Regions from separate parts of the Brachybacterium saurashtrense genome, predicted to be linked through region 1. Evidence: predicted binding sites of a transcription regulator. Region 1 holds the regulator's gene; the other holds the start of a gene.
What was found. The regulator LexA, encoded in region 1, represses DNA repair genes until DNA is damaged. The targets are predictions, from matches to a motif close to TCGAACANNTGTTCGA.
Positions count from the first base shown of each region.

Region 1 (6,302 bases):
CCTCGCGCTGCGGATCGACGGCACCTCGCTGACCCTCACCCGCGAGGACGTGCGCGCCGCCCGCCGGGAGGCCCGCGCCTCCCACAAGCCGCACAACGCCGCCCGCGCGGTGTTCGTGCGCGCCGCACTGGACCGCCTGGTGCAGCGCTACGAACAGGCACTGCGCGCCCAGGGCAGCACGATCATCCCCGAGGACCGCCCGGACCTGCTCGCCGACCTGCGCCACGACCCCGAGGTGCGGCGTGTGCTGAATCTGGCCTGGCTGCCGTACACCCCGCAGGGGTTCCTGAGGATCCTGCTCTCCCGCCCGGACCGGCTGCGCGCCGCCGCGCCGCGCTCCCTCGCCGAGCACGTGGACCTCCTGGTGCGGCCCAAGGACGCCCCGTGGACGGTGGAGGACATCCCGCTGCTGGACGAGGTCGCCGAGCTGCTCGGCGAGGACGACGCCCCGGCGGCGGCGAAGGCGCGGGACGATGCCGATCGCCGCCGGGCCGACGTGGAGTACGCGCGCAAGGTGATCGAGAACATCGACACCTCGGGCATGATCCGTGCCGAGGACCTCGCCGATCAGGTGAGCCAGGTGCGCGACGGCCGCACCCTCGCCGAGCGCGCCTCGGCCGAGCGGAGCTGGACCTACGGCCACGTGGTGGTCGACGAGGCGCAGGAGCACTCCCCCATGAGCTGGCGCGCCCTGATGCGACGGGCGCCCACGAAGTCCTTCACCGTGGTGGGGGACGTCGCCCAGACCTCCTCCGCCGCGGGCACCGACTCGTGGACCGCGGCGCTCAGCCCCTACATCCAGGACCGCCTGCAGGTGGAACACCTCACCGTCAACTACCGCACCCCCCGCCGCATCATGGACCGGGCGGTCGCGATGGCACAGGCGCACGAGCTGCCGGTCACCGAGGTGAGCTCCGTGCGCGACGGCGACCGGGAGCCGTCGATCGAGCGCACGGCGCCGACGGACCTCGCCGCACGGACCGTCGCGGCCGTCGCCTCCGTGCATGCAGAACGGCTGGGACGGGTGGCCGTGATCGCCGCCGAGGAGCGGCTCGAGGAGCTGGTCACCGCCCTGCGCGCCGACGAGACGCTGCCCGCGATCGGTCAGGGCTCCGCGGGGGTGGACGACGAGATCGCCGTGATGACCGCGCAGGACGCGAAGGGACTCGAGTTCGATGCCGTGGTGATCGTCGAGCCGGCGGAGCTGATCGACGCGCACGGCGCCGGCGATCTGTACGTCGCGATGTCCCGTCCCACCCAGCACCTCGGCGTGGTCCATGCCCGGGAGCTCCCCCGCGGCGTCGCGGGCTGAGAGCGGCTCCGGCCGCCGGGCCCGGACGGCGATCGGCGGCCGTGGCTTCCCCTCCACGACCGCCGATCTGGTGTGCGCTGCGTGAGCGCACGAGGGATATCTTATGCACAGGTTCGGCCCCGTCCGCACCAGATCCACGAAGTGGGCACAGGCTCCTCGGCGGTCCTCCCCGGATCCACGCCGGGACGATCCCTCCGCGGGGGCGCCGCGCCGTGCCTGCGCCGCGCACACGGTCCTGCGGGCGCCCCTCAGACGACGGGGCTCGCCGCGGGCTCGCCGCCCTCGGGCGCCTCGGCACGGAGCCGTGCGATCGCGGTCTCGAAGTCCTCGAGGGAGTCGAAGCCCTGGTAGACGCTGGCGAAGCGCAGGTAGGCCACGAGGTCCAGCTCCTGCAGCGGCTGCAGGATCGACAGACCCACCTGGTGCGCGTCGATCTCCGCCACACCGCTGCTGCGGATCGCCTCCTCCACGCGCTGGGCGAGCAGGGCGAGCTGGTCGTCGCTCACGGGTCGGCCCTGGCAGGCCTTGCGCACCCCGGAGATCACCTTCGCACGGCTGAACGGCTCGCTCACACCCGAGCGCTTCAGGACCGACAGCGACGCCGTCTCCGAGGTGGAGAAGCGCCGGGAGCAGTGCGGGCACTGCCGACGCCGGCGGATCGTCGCGCCGTCGTCGGAGGTGCGGGAGTCGACGACGCGCGAGTCGGGGTGGCGGCAGAACGGGCAGTGCATCCCCTCAGGGTACCGGCACGCTCCGCTCAGCGCGCGGGGAGCTCCGCGGCCGGCAGCACGATCTCCTGCCCCGCGGTGATGCGGCCGGTGGGCAGGTGGTTGGCGCTGCGCACCTCGCTGACGAAGTCCTGAGGGCTCATGCCCTCCGGCGCGTACTCCTCGGCGTAGCCCCACAGGGTGTCCCCGGCCTCGACGGTGACCGTGACCGGCTGCCCGGCCTCCGTGCCGGCGAGGGCGGAGGGGAGGTCCACCACGAGCAGCGCCACGAGGGCGACCAGCAGGCCCAGCGCGAAGGCGACGGCCAGCAGCAGGCGGCGCCCACGACGGGTGGGTTCGAGTCGAACGCGCGCTCGAGGAGCGCGGTCCGCACGCAGGGTGCGCTGCGACGTGAGGGGCAGGACCACGGCGGTTCCGGTACTCATATCCGAACTCCTGTTCGATCGAATGTCTGTGCGACTGTACCCCGCGCTCTCGGCGACACGCAACAGAAACCTCGAACACATGTTTGGCATCCGCTGTGCGCCGCCCTACGCTGGGTGACAGGACAACGGAACCGCACGGGTCCGACAGACGACGCCAGGAGGCCGCACGATGACGCCGAGCACCCCCAAGCCGACCCGGGCCCTCGGTGACGCCCCTGTCGACGAGCGCACCTCCGGCCTCACGCGCCGGCAGCGGCTGATCCTGGAGACGATCAACGACGCCGTGGCCGAGCGCGGCTACCCGCCCACGATGCGCGAGATCGGCGACGCGGTGGGGCTGACCTCCTCCTCCTCGGTGGCCCATCAGCTGCAGTCCCTGGAGCGCAAGGGCTTCCTGCGCCGGGATCCCAAGCGGCCCCGCGCGATGGAGGTGGTGATGCCGGGAGCCGACGACGCCCCGGCCCCGCCCGAGCCGACGGATCTCCCCCTCGCCCCCTCCTCGGTGGCGGTGCCCCTGGTGGGCAGGATCGCGGCCGGTGTGCCCATCACCGCGCAGGAGCAGGTGGAGGACGTCTTCACGCTCCCCCAGCGCCTGGTGGGCGACGGGGACCTGTTCCTGCTCCAGGTGGTGGGCGACTCGATGATCGATGCGGCGATCTGCGACGGGGACTGGGTGGTGGTGCGCTCGCAGAGAACCGCGGAGAAGGGCGAGATCGTCGCCGCGATGATCGACGGCGAGGCCACGGTGAAGACCTTCGTGCAGCGCGACGACCACGTCTGGCTGATGCCCCACAACCCGGCCTTCGCCCCCATCCTGGGCGACCATGCCGAGATCCTCGGCAAGGTGGTGGCGGTGCTGCGGGCGGTCTGAGCGCGCGGGCTCCGCCCTCTCAGCTCTCGGCGAGCCTCCGCAGCGCGCCGAGCGCCACCGCGGGATCCGCGGTGGGCCACAGCGGCGGCATCGCCTCGCGCAGGAAGCCGCCGTAGCGTGCCGTGGCCAGGCGCGGGTCCAGCACCGCGACCATCCCGCGATCGGACTCGGTGCGGATCAGGCGCCCCGCCCCCTGGGCCAGCAGCAGCGCGGCGTGCTGGGCGGCGACCCCCATGAAGCCGTTGCCGCCGTGCTCGGCGATCCGCTCCTGGCGGGCGGACATCAGCGGGTCGTCCGGCCGCGGGAACGGGATCCGGTCGATGGTGACCAGGCGCAGGGACCGCCCTGCGACGTCGACGCCCTGCCAGAGGGTGAGGGTGCCGAACAGGCTCGCGTCCTCCTCCTCGCGGAAGGTGCGCACCAGGTTCGCCATCGAGTCCTCGCCCTGCACCGCGATGGTCATGTCCAGCCGTGCCCGGACGTGCTCGGCCGCGAGCTCCGCGCCGCGGCGGGAGGAGAACAGGCACAGCGCGCCGCCGCGGGAGGCCTCCACGAGCTCGGTGAGGTGGTCCAGCATCGCCGGTGCGGGACCCTCCCGGCCGGGCGGGGGCAGGTGGCGTGCGGTGTAGAGGATGCCCTGGCGGCGGTAGTCGAAGGGGCTGCCCACGTCGATCCCCGCCCAGGCACCGGAGTCCTCGCGGCGCGGGATCTCGTCCTCGGCGATGCGCCCGGCCCGGGCGAGGCCCACCTCGCCGGCGGCCGGCTCGAAGCGCCCGCCGAGGGCGAGGGTGGCCGAGGTGAGCACGGCGGTGCGGTCCTCGAGGATCGCACCGCGCATCGCCCCGGCCACGCTCAGCGGGGCGACCTGCAGCGTCGCCCGTCCCGTGGCCTGGCCGCGGGAGACGGAGACGACATCGTCTTCCCCCGGGTCCGTCAGCCGCTCGCAGACGTCGATGACCTCCTGGAGGTTCGCGCGCACCGTCTTGCGCGCCCCGGCGGAGGACTCGTCGCCGGCGTCCTTCGCGTCGGAGTGGGCGGTGCGCGCCTCGACCCGGAGGTGGCCGACGGCATCCGCGAGCCGCTCCGGGAGATCGCCGAGCACCCTCCCGTCGGGGGCGAGCTCGAGCGCTTCGCGCAGCTCCTCCCCCGCGTCCTCCAGCGCCGTCGCCGCGACGCCCAGGCCGCGCAGCTCCCGCACCGTGGCGCGCAGCATGCCGGGGCTGAGCACATCGGTGACGGCGCTGGTGACGCGCGCGGTGAGATCGTGGGCCTCGTCGAAGACGACCACGTCGTGCTCGGGGATGATGCCGTGGTTGTCGAAGGCGTCGATCGCGAGCAGCGCATGGTTGGTGACCACCACGTCGACCTCCCGGGCCACCTCGCGGCTGCGCTCGGCGAAGCAGTCCTGCACCATCGGGCAGGAGGAGCCGATGCACTGGGACCCGGTGACGGAGACCTGTCGCCAGGCCCGGTCCGAGACCGCGTCCTCGAGCGAGTCGCGATCGCCGGTGTCGGTCTCCTCCGCCCACTCCCGCAGGCGCTTGACCTGTGCGCCGAGCCTCTCCCCGCCGTCGCTCGAGGGATCCGCGGAGGCCTGGGCGAACAGCGCCCCGGGCTCGATGTCGACCGGATAGCCGCCGGCGATCTTGTGCTTGCACAGGTAGTTCGCCCGCCCCTTGAGCAGCGCGAAGGTGGGGGTGCGCGGCAGGTGCGGGGCGAGGGCCTCCGCCAGGCGCGGGAGGTCCTTGCGCACGATCTGGGACTGCAGCGCGATCGTCGCGGTGGAGACGACGACGGGGCGGCCGGTGACCAGGGCATGGCGCAGCGCCGGGACGAGATAGGCCAGGGACTTGCCCGTGCCGGTGCCCGCCTGGACCAGGAGGTGCCGCCCCCCGGACATCGCCGTGTCCACCGCCTCGGCCATCGCCTGCTGGCCCGGCCGGGGCGATCCCCCGACCGCCGCGACGGCGGCATCCATGAGGCCCGACAGGGGGACGTCGGCCACCGCCGGCGCGACGGGATGCTCAGGTGCGGAGGTCATCGGATCAGCGTATCGGCGCCCCCGCGCCGGACGTCCCAGGCGTGGCCGGACCGGACCGTGCGCTGTGTCTCCGGCCGCTCAGGCCGCGCCGTGGAGCTCGGCGGCGAGCGCCTCGTCCACGTGCGCGTGCAGCCGGGTGCCCTCCATCAGATGCTCCTCGGAGATCACCTCGCCGGTGCTGTGCACCCGGGAGATGAGGTCGCCGCGGGTGTAGGGCACCACCAGGTCCACCTCGACGGCGGGCCGGGGCAGACGCTGCGCGATCAGCTCCCGCAGCTCCTCGATCCCCGCGCCCGTGCGGGCGGAGACCACCACGCAGTCGGCGACCTGGCTGCGCAGCCGGGCGATGGTCTCCGGCTCGGCGATGTCCGTCTTGTTCAGCACCACGATCTCGGGCACGTCGAAGCCCTCGATCTCGCCGAGCACCGTGCGCACCGCGGTGATCTGCCCCTCGGGGTCGGGATGGGAGGCGTCCACCACGTGCAGCAGCAGATGGGAGTCGCCCACCTCCTCGAGGGTGGAGCGGAACGCCTCCACCAGCTGGGTGGGCAGGTGGCGCACGAAGCCGACGGTGTCCGCGTAGGTGAACTCGCGCCCGTCGGGCGTCTGCGCGCGGCGCACGGTCGGGTCGAGAGTTGCGAACAGGGCGTTCTCCACCAGCACGCCGGCACCGGTGAGCCGGTTCAGCAACGAGGACTTCCCGGCGTTGGTGTAGCCGGCGATCGCGACCGCCGGGACCTGGTGCCGGGTGCGCTCCGCGCGCTGGGCGGCGCGTCCCGGGGCCATCGCACGGATCTCGCGGCGCAGCTTCGCCATCCGGTCGCGGATGCGCCGACGGTCCAGCTCGATCTTCGTCTCGCCCGGACCGCGCGAGCCCATGCCGGCGCCGGCGCCGCCCACCTGGCCGCCGGCCTGGCGGGACATC
Region 1 covers NZ_CP031356.1:561,029-567,330, reverse strand. The annotation lists gene DWV08_RS02600 (HelD family protein) at 1-1,312, shown strand, start outside; gene nrdR (transcriptional regulator NrdR) at 1,561-2,043, opposite strand; gene yneA (cell division suppressor protein YneA) at 2,070-2,465, opposite strand; gene lexA (transcriptional repressor LexA) at 2,635-3,336, shown strand; gene DWV08_RS02580 (ATP-dependent DNA helicase) at 3,356-5,377, opposite strand; gene hflX (GTPase HflX) at 5,456-6,302, opposite strand, start outside.

Region 2 (6,302 bases), 320 kb from region 1:
GGTGGCCCGGGTGGACGCCGCGATGGAGACCCTGCTGGAGGCCGAACGGGAGCTGCTGGAGCCCCTGCCCCCGATGGACCGCAATGCCCTCGCCGACGCGCTGCGCACCCTGCTGCTCACCTTCGAGGCGGAGGAACCGCCCCAACGGTGACCCGTCGGCGCACGGCGCGGCCGGGCGGCGCCGACGTTCGCTCCTCGTGCGGCCGTCCCCGCGTCGGCGCTCCGCCCGCGGCTCGACCCGCGGTTCGGCCCGTCCGCGGTGGCACGTCGCCCTCCGCTCCCGCCCCGTCCCTCGTTCCCACCACTCCCGCCCCTGCCGCTCCCGCCCCCACCGTCCCCTTCTCGTCCTCCCCCCCTGTTCCCGTCTTCTGAGGTCCACTTCGCATGGCACATCTGCTCGGCACCCAGTCCCTCCACGTCGCGCTCCCCGATCGCGTGCTGCTCGACAGCGTCACCGTCGGCATCGATGAGGGCGACCGCATCGGCGTGGTGGGGCGCAACGGCGACGGCAAGTCGACGCTGCTGCGGCTGCTGGCCCGCCTGCAGGAGCCGGACGACGGCCGTGTCACGGTGCGCGGCGGCGTGCGGGTGGGCGTGCTGAAGCAGCAGGACGAGGCGACGGCGGAGACCACGGTGCGCCTGCGCGTGGTGGGCGACCGGCCCGAGTTCGAGTGGGCCTCCGACCCGCGGATCCGGGACGTGCTCTCGGGCCTGCTGGACGGCATCGACCTGGAGTCGCCGCTCACGGATCTCTCCGGCGGCCAGCTGCGGCGCGTGCACCTGGCGGAGCTGCTGGTGGGCGACTGGGACGTGCTGCTGCTGGACGAGCCGACGAACCATCTCGACGTCGAGGGCATCGCTTGGCTCGCCGAGCACCTGCGCCGGCGCTGGGGCGCGAAGGACGGCGGCCTGGTGGTCATCACCCACGACCGCTGGTTCCTCGACGCGGTGTGCACCCGCATGTGGGAGGTGCACGACGGGCTCGTGGAGCCGTTCGAGGGCGGCTACGCCGCGTACGTGCTGCAGCGGGTGGAGCGCGACCGGCAGGCGGCGGCGGTCGAGGCGAAGCGGCAGAACTTGATGCGCAAGGAGCTGGCGTGGCTGCGACGCGGCGCCCCGGCCCGCACCTCGAAGCCGAAGTTCCGGATCGATGCCGCGAACGAGCTGATCGCGGGCGAGCCGCCGGTGCGCGACTCGGTGGCGCTGACGCAGCTGGCCACCTCCCGCCTGGGCCGGGACGTGATCGACGTGCTCGACGTGGAGGCCGGCTACGGCGACACCACCGTGCTGCGGGACGTCACCGTGCACATCGGCCCGGCGGACAGGATCGGGATCCTGGGCCCGAACGGGGCGGGGAAGTCGACGCTGCTGGGCCTGATCACCGGAGATCTGGAGCCGCAGGCGGGCCGCGTGAAGAAGGGCAAGACGGTGACGGTGCGGCAGGTGACGCAGCGTCTCGAGGGTCTGCAGGAGCACCTGGAGTCGCGGGTGAGCGACGTGGTGGGTCGCTACCGCACCACGTTCCGCGCCGGGAAGGACGAAGTCACGCCGGGGCAGCTGCTGGAGCGGCTCGGGTTCACCACGGCGCATCAGAAGGTGCGGGTGGGCGCGCTCTCCGGCGGTCAGCAGCGTCGGCTGGACCTGCTGCTGACGCTGCTGGACGAGCCGAACGTGCTGGTGCTGGACGAGCCGACGAACGACATGGACACGGACATGCTCGCGGCGATGGAGGATCTGCTGGACACCTGGCCCGGCCCGCTGCTGGTGGTCTCCCACGACCGCTACCTGCTGGAACGGGTCACCGACATCCAGTACGCGGTGCTCGACGGGACTGTGCGGCACGTGCCCGGCGGTGTGGAGCAGTACCTGGCGCTGCGCGCCGACGGTGCCGGGCGCGGCTCCGGCGGTGGAGACGTCGGCGGCACCGGTGGTGGCCGCGGGGGCGCGGGCTCCGGGTCCCGCTCCGCGGGTGCGGGGTCTCCGTCCGGGGCCGCGGGCGCGACCTCCGCGGGTGCGGGGGCTGCGTCGGCGACCGGCGCGGGCGGCGCGGAGTCGTCGGCCGACGGCGGCCCCGCGCTGACCGGGGCGGAGTCCCATGCGGCGCAGAAGGAGCTCGGCGCGGTGGAGCGGCGCATGCAGAAGCTCGAGCGGCAGACGGGAGCGCTGCACACGAAGCTCGCCGAGCACGATCAGTCGGACTACGTGGGGCTGGCCGAGATCACGGCAGAGCTGCGGGAGGTCGAGGGCGAGATCGAGAGTCTCGAGGAGCGCTGGCTGGAGCTGTCCGAACTGCTGGGGTGAGCAGGGCCGGGCTGAGTCCGGCGCGGCCCGGGCCGTAGTGCGGTGGCGTCAGGCGGCGACAGCGACTGTGTCCTCACCCGCGAGCCGGTGCCATCGGCCGGACCACCACCATGTCGGCGCGCATCCACCATGGCCGGCACCGCTCGCGGCTTGACCTACCGCCGGTCTCGTGCCGGGCCGGGGGCGCGAGGATCCCGGGGATGGTCGCCGCGACGGCACGTTCCATGCTCGCGGTCTCGGGATGAGCGGTCGCACCTCCCCGCTCGGCCGATGCGTCGTGAGCCGACGGGCGCTCCTCGATCGTGTCGGAGGCATGCGCCTCTGGTGGCTCCGGTGCTATCGGTCCCTCCGGCGCGGGCGCGGCAGGTCGCGGCGGTGCCGGAGTAGACGGCCTGTCGTCTGATCCTGGCGGGGCGGGTGCGTTCTCGTCCGTGCCGTTCTCGATGCCTCGGTCGGCCTCGTGGGCTGCGCCCCGTTGACGTCGGCGTTCCTGGTCGAGCAGTCGTGCCCCAGTGCCGAGGGGGTCGAGGTTGATGCCCCGCCGTCGCGCCTTCTGCCCGTAGCGGCTGGTCCACTCGACGGTGCGACGATTCCCGTCCTCGTCCCGCACGATTCTGGTGCTCTCGCCAGACTCCTCTTTCTGGTTGTCCGCGGCGCAGAGGCCGTTCCCGTTGTACAGGGAGGTGGCACCGCCGTCCGCCCAGGGGGTGATGTGGTCGTTCTGACGGATGGCGGCGTCGCAGTACGGTGCGCGGCAGGTCTGGTGGGCGATGCGGAGGAAGCGGGCGAGGGCCGGCGGGAATGCCCGGGCACGGGACTCGGCGGCGATGAGCTGGCCGTCCTGCTCGTCGGTGAAGAGGCGTCGTAGGGTGATGGCGAGCTCGGGGTCCTCCTCCGCGGAGCGAAGAGACTCTTCCATCACCTCACGGATGTGCTCGTAGGGCACGGCGCCGTACCCCTCGACGGTGGCGGCATCGGCGTGGCCCGGGACGAGCAGCGAGCGATCGGTGATGATCACCCCGACCTCGAGCGTGGAGGGGTCGATGCCCTCGCCCCGCCCGATGAGTGCGTCGGCGAACAGATCAGCCATGATCTGCTGGTGGCCGCGCCGATCGCCGTGTGCCCGTGCCTTCTCCGCGGCGATCGAGAGCCCTTTGCGGATACGAGCACCGTCCAGGCCGGTGAGGCGTGCGGTGAGCGTGCACATCCCGTGCTCGCCGCGGCGCACGGTGACGCTGCGCTCCTTCTTCGCGAGCCGGTGGCGCTCGGCAGCGCCCTCCGGATCGAGAGCGTGCAGCACGCGTTCCGCCTCGCTCCCCCACTCCTGGGGGCCGCATCCTTCGAGGTGGGACAGATGGGCGGTGAGGATCTCGTCGACCAGCGCGCGCTGCTCGGGCGTCGCCGGACTCATCGTGCGGCCCACCTGGTGCATCGACGCCGCGACGGTGCGCCCGTGGGCGAGGGCGCCGAGCAGCCCGGGCATGGAGTGCACGAGCCGACGGCAGGAGGCCATCGACTGTCCGGTGCAGGACTTCGACTGCTTCATCGCCATGGACGCCTCGGAGCGGGCGATCTTGTGCGCCCGCCGAGGTGCCTCCCCCTGGCGGATGCTGTCCTCCTTGACCGCAGCTTCCAGGTGGACGAGCGCTCGCGCCTGCACGGCAGCGACTGCACCGGTGAGCTCCTGCAGGCGGGAGAGGAGTGCGATCGTCTCCGACGGGGTGAAGTTCTCCAGCTCCGGCGATCCGGCGGCACCGAGCTGCGCGAGAGCGGCGCGAGCGGCGGTCACATCGACGTCGCCGATCCGGAGCACTTCCTCGCCGGCTATGAGGGACTGCTCCGGTGCAAGACCCCGACCCACACGAGTATTCGCCTCGGCATCAGGGGTGGAGGCGGACCTCGAGGATCCTGCACGCGCGGACGGACGCTGACCGGAGGCGTTCCCGCCTCCGGTCCCTTCGCCATCCGTGCCGTGCAGTTCGTCGTCCATGCGCACCATTTTCGCACAGTAGTTCGACGAACTGAAGGCTTTGGTCGCCAGTACTCGCAAGTAGGTTCGAATTGTGGATAACGTCGTGGTGTGGAGGAGAAGTCGGCGTTGCGCGTAGAAGATGGGCCTTGTGCCATACCCCTCGGCTCGGGTCGGTCTGACGCAGCCGCCCCTAGAACGCCACAGCCGGGCGACACGACAAAGTGTTGCATCACATGGCGCCGGCGATGATCAGATCTCGCGGTGGCTCGCCTCGGGATCGAGCGGATCTTCGGTCTCCCCCGTGCACTGAGGCACCCACGGATCTTCTTCCTCGTCGACGGGCGTATCAGCATCGACAAGTCTGGACTCGAGCGACTTGGAGAAGATCTCCACCGGATCGGATACCACCTCGATAGAACCGTCGATGTCCTGCCACGCACCTCCATCGACCGAGAACTGCCCGATGAAGGTGGTCGTGAGCATCACGTCATACCAGCCCTCATACCGGTACATTCCCGCGACCTCCAAGCTGGGGTACGAATCTCCGGATTTGTCCGTGCTGATCGTGTTGCCATCACCCAGATCCCAGTGATACTCGACAGGGATCGCACGAATGCTCACGGGAGTGTCCAGCAGCGTCGCCTCGACGATCTGCTCGTCAGCGCTGACGTAAAGCACGACCTCCATGTTCACCGGGACCCACCCCCTTGCGGGACCGGCATTGGCCTGTAACGGAGCCACCGGAAGTTCGGCGAAGTCAGACTGCATCACAGTGATCACTTCGGGCGCCGCGACAGGCGAAAGAGCCTCCTCCCCGGGCACTCCGCATGTATACCCAAGCTCTTTCGTCTCGCTGGTCTTCGTGTCCAGCTGATCGACACGGAAGTTGACCCCGCCTTCTGGCGCACCGGCATCGCCGCCCAGCGCCACCTGCCGCGCCACGTCAACATCGTGGACAAGGACCTGATACCCATTGGACTCACAGGTATCGCGATCCGCGCCGCAGACTAGTCCTGACGCACTCTCATCACACCCGGCAAGATCCTCCCTCGTTCTCACCAGGCTAGTAATGTAGCGAGGGGGTGGCGGATAGTTGACGACGGTTCCACTTGGGCGACTCCTTGTGGGCTCCCAATAATCAACGAGAGTCCGGTCATCCGAGGAGGTGGTTCTACAGGTCTCGTTTTCCCCATCGCATTTGCCACCTATCTGTGGCGCCGCCAATGCAGTGCCAGAGAGGGCAAGACCGCCGCATGTAATTGCTGCGATTGCCCCGAGTCTCAATGCCCTGCTCACTAGATATCCTCGACATCCAGAATCGACAGCTCGTCCACCTGTCATGCACCATCCGACCAGATCATTCCGCCCGTCGATCGATACGTCACAGGATCCTCACCACTGCCACCTGAAGTCTCGACACCATCCCACAACGTAAATTCGAACCGGACCATCTCATCAAACGACATGCTGTCTTTGTGAGTGTCTAATGAGTGGCTTTCAATCTCGACGGCCCCCAGAGGTCGTCCGAGCGAGAGAGCTCCTCGATCTCCTCAACAAACTCAGCACAGTGGATGCATTGAGCGGAATACAGTTCGCGAAGCGCAGACATCTCACCAGTCTGATGCGCCCACACCAGAACCGCCCAGTAGTACCTAAACGCCTGCTCCGCCCCCCCTCGGGCGTCTCCTCGTCCATCCCGGCGTAGTCCGCCGGGTCCGGGGCCGGGATCTGTGCTGCGGCGTTCGAGCCGCCCTCTCCCCCGCCGTCACTCGCATCGGAGCCGTCGCTCCCGTCGCCACCATCACTCGCGCCCCCGCCGTCGCTGGGCTGTTCGATGTCGATCGTGGGAGGCGGCGTGGTCACCGGCTGAGAGCCATCACCGCACGAGGTGAGACCGAGAGCGAGAAGGGCGGCGAGCGTCAGAGCACCGGCTCGAGGTGACACCATCGTGTGAATCTCCTGGGAAGGGCCAGTGAGCGACCAACGTAACCAGGATCACCGCCCGGTTCCACTCGTTCCACGCATTGTG
Region 2 covers NZ_CP031356.1:878,465-884,766, reverse strand. The annotation lists gene DWV08_RS04045 (MarR family winged helix-turn-helix transcriptional regulator) at 1-151, shown strand, start outside; gene DWV08_RS04040 (ABC-F family ATP-binding cassette domain-containing protein) at 385-2,301, shown strand; gene DWV08_RS04035 (HNH endonuclease signature motif containing protein) at 2,375-4,291, opposite strand; gene DWV08_RS17030 (hypothetical protein) at 4,523-5,215, opposite strand; partial or broken gene DWV08_RS17405 (DUF6318 family protein) at 5,757-5,936, opposite strand.
Region 2: the regulator LexA is predicted to act here: its motif matches at 4,303-4,318, upstream of DWV08_RS04035 (HNH endonuclease signature motif containing protein).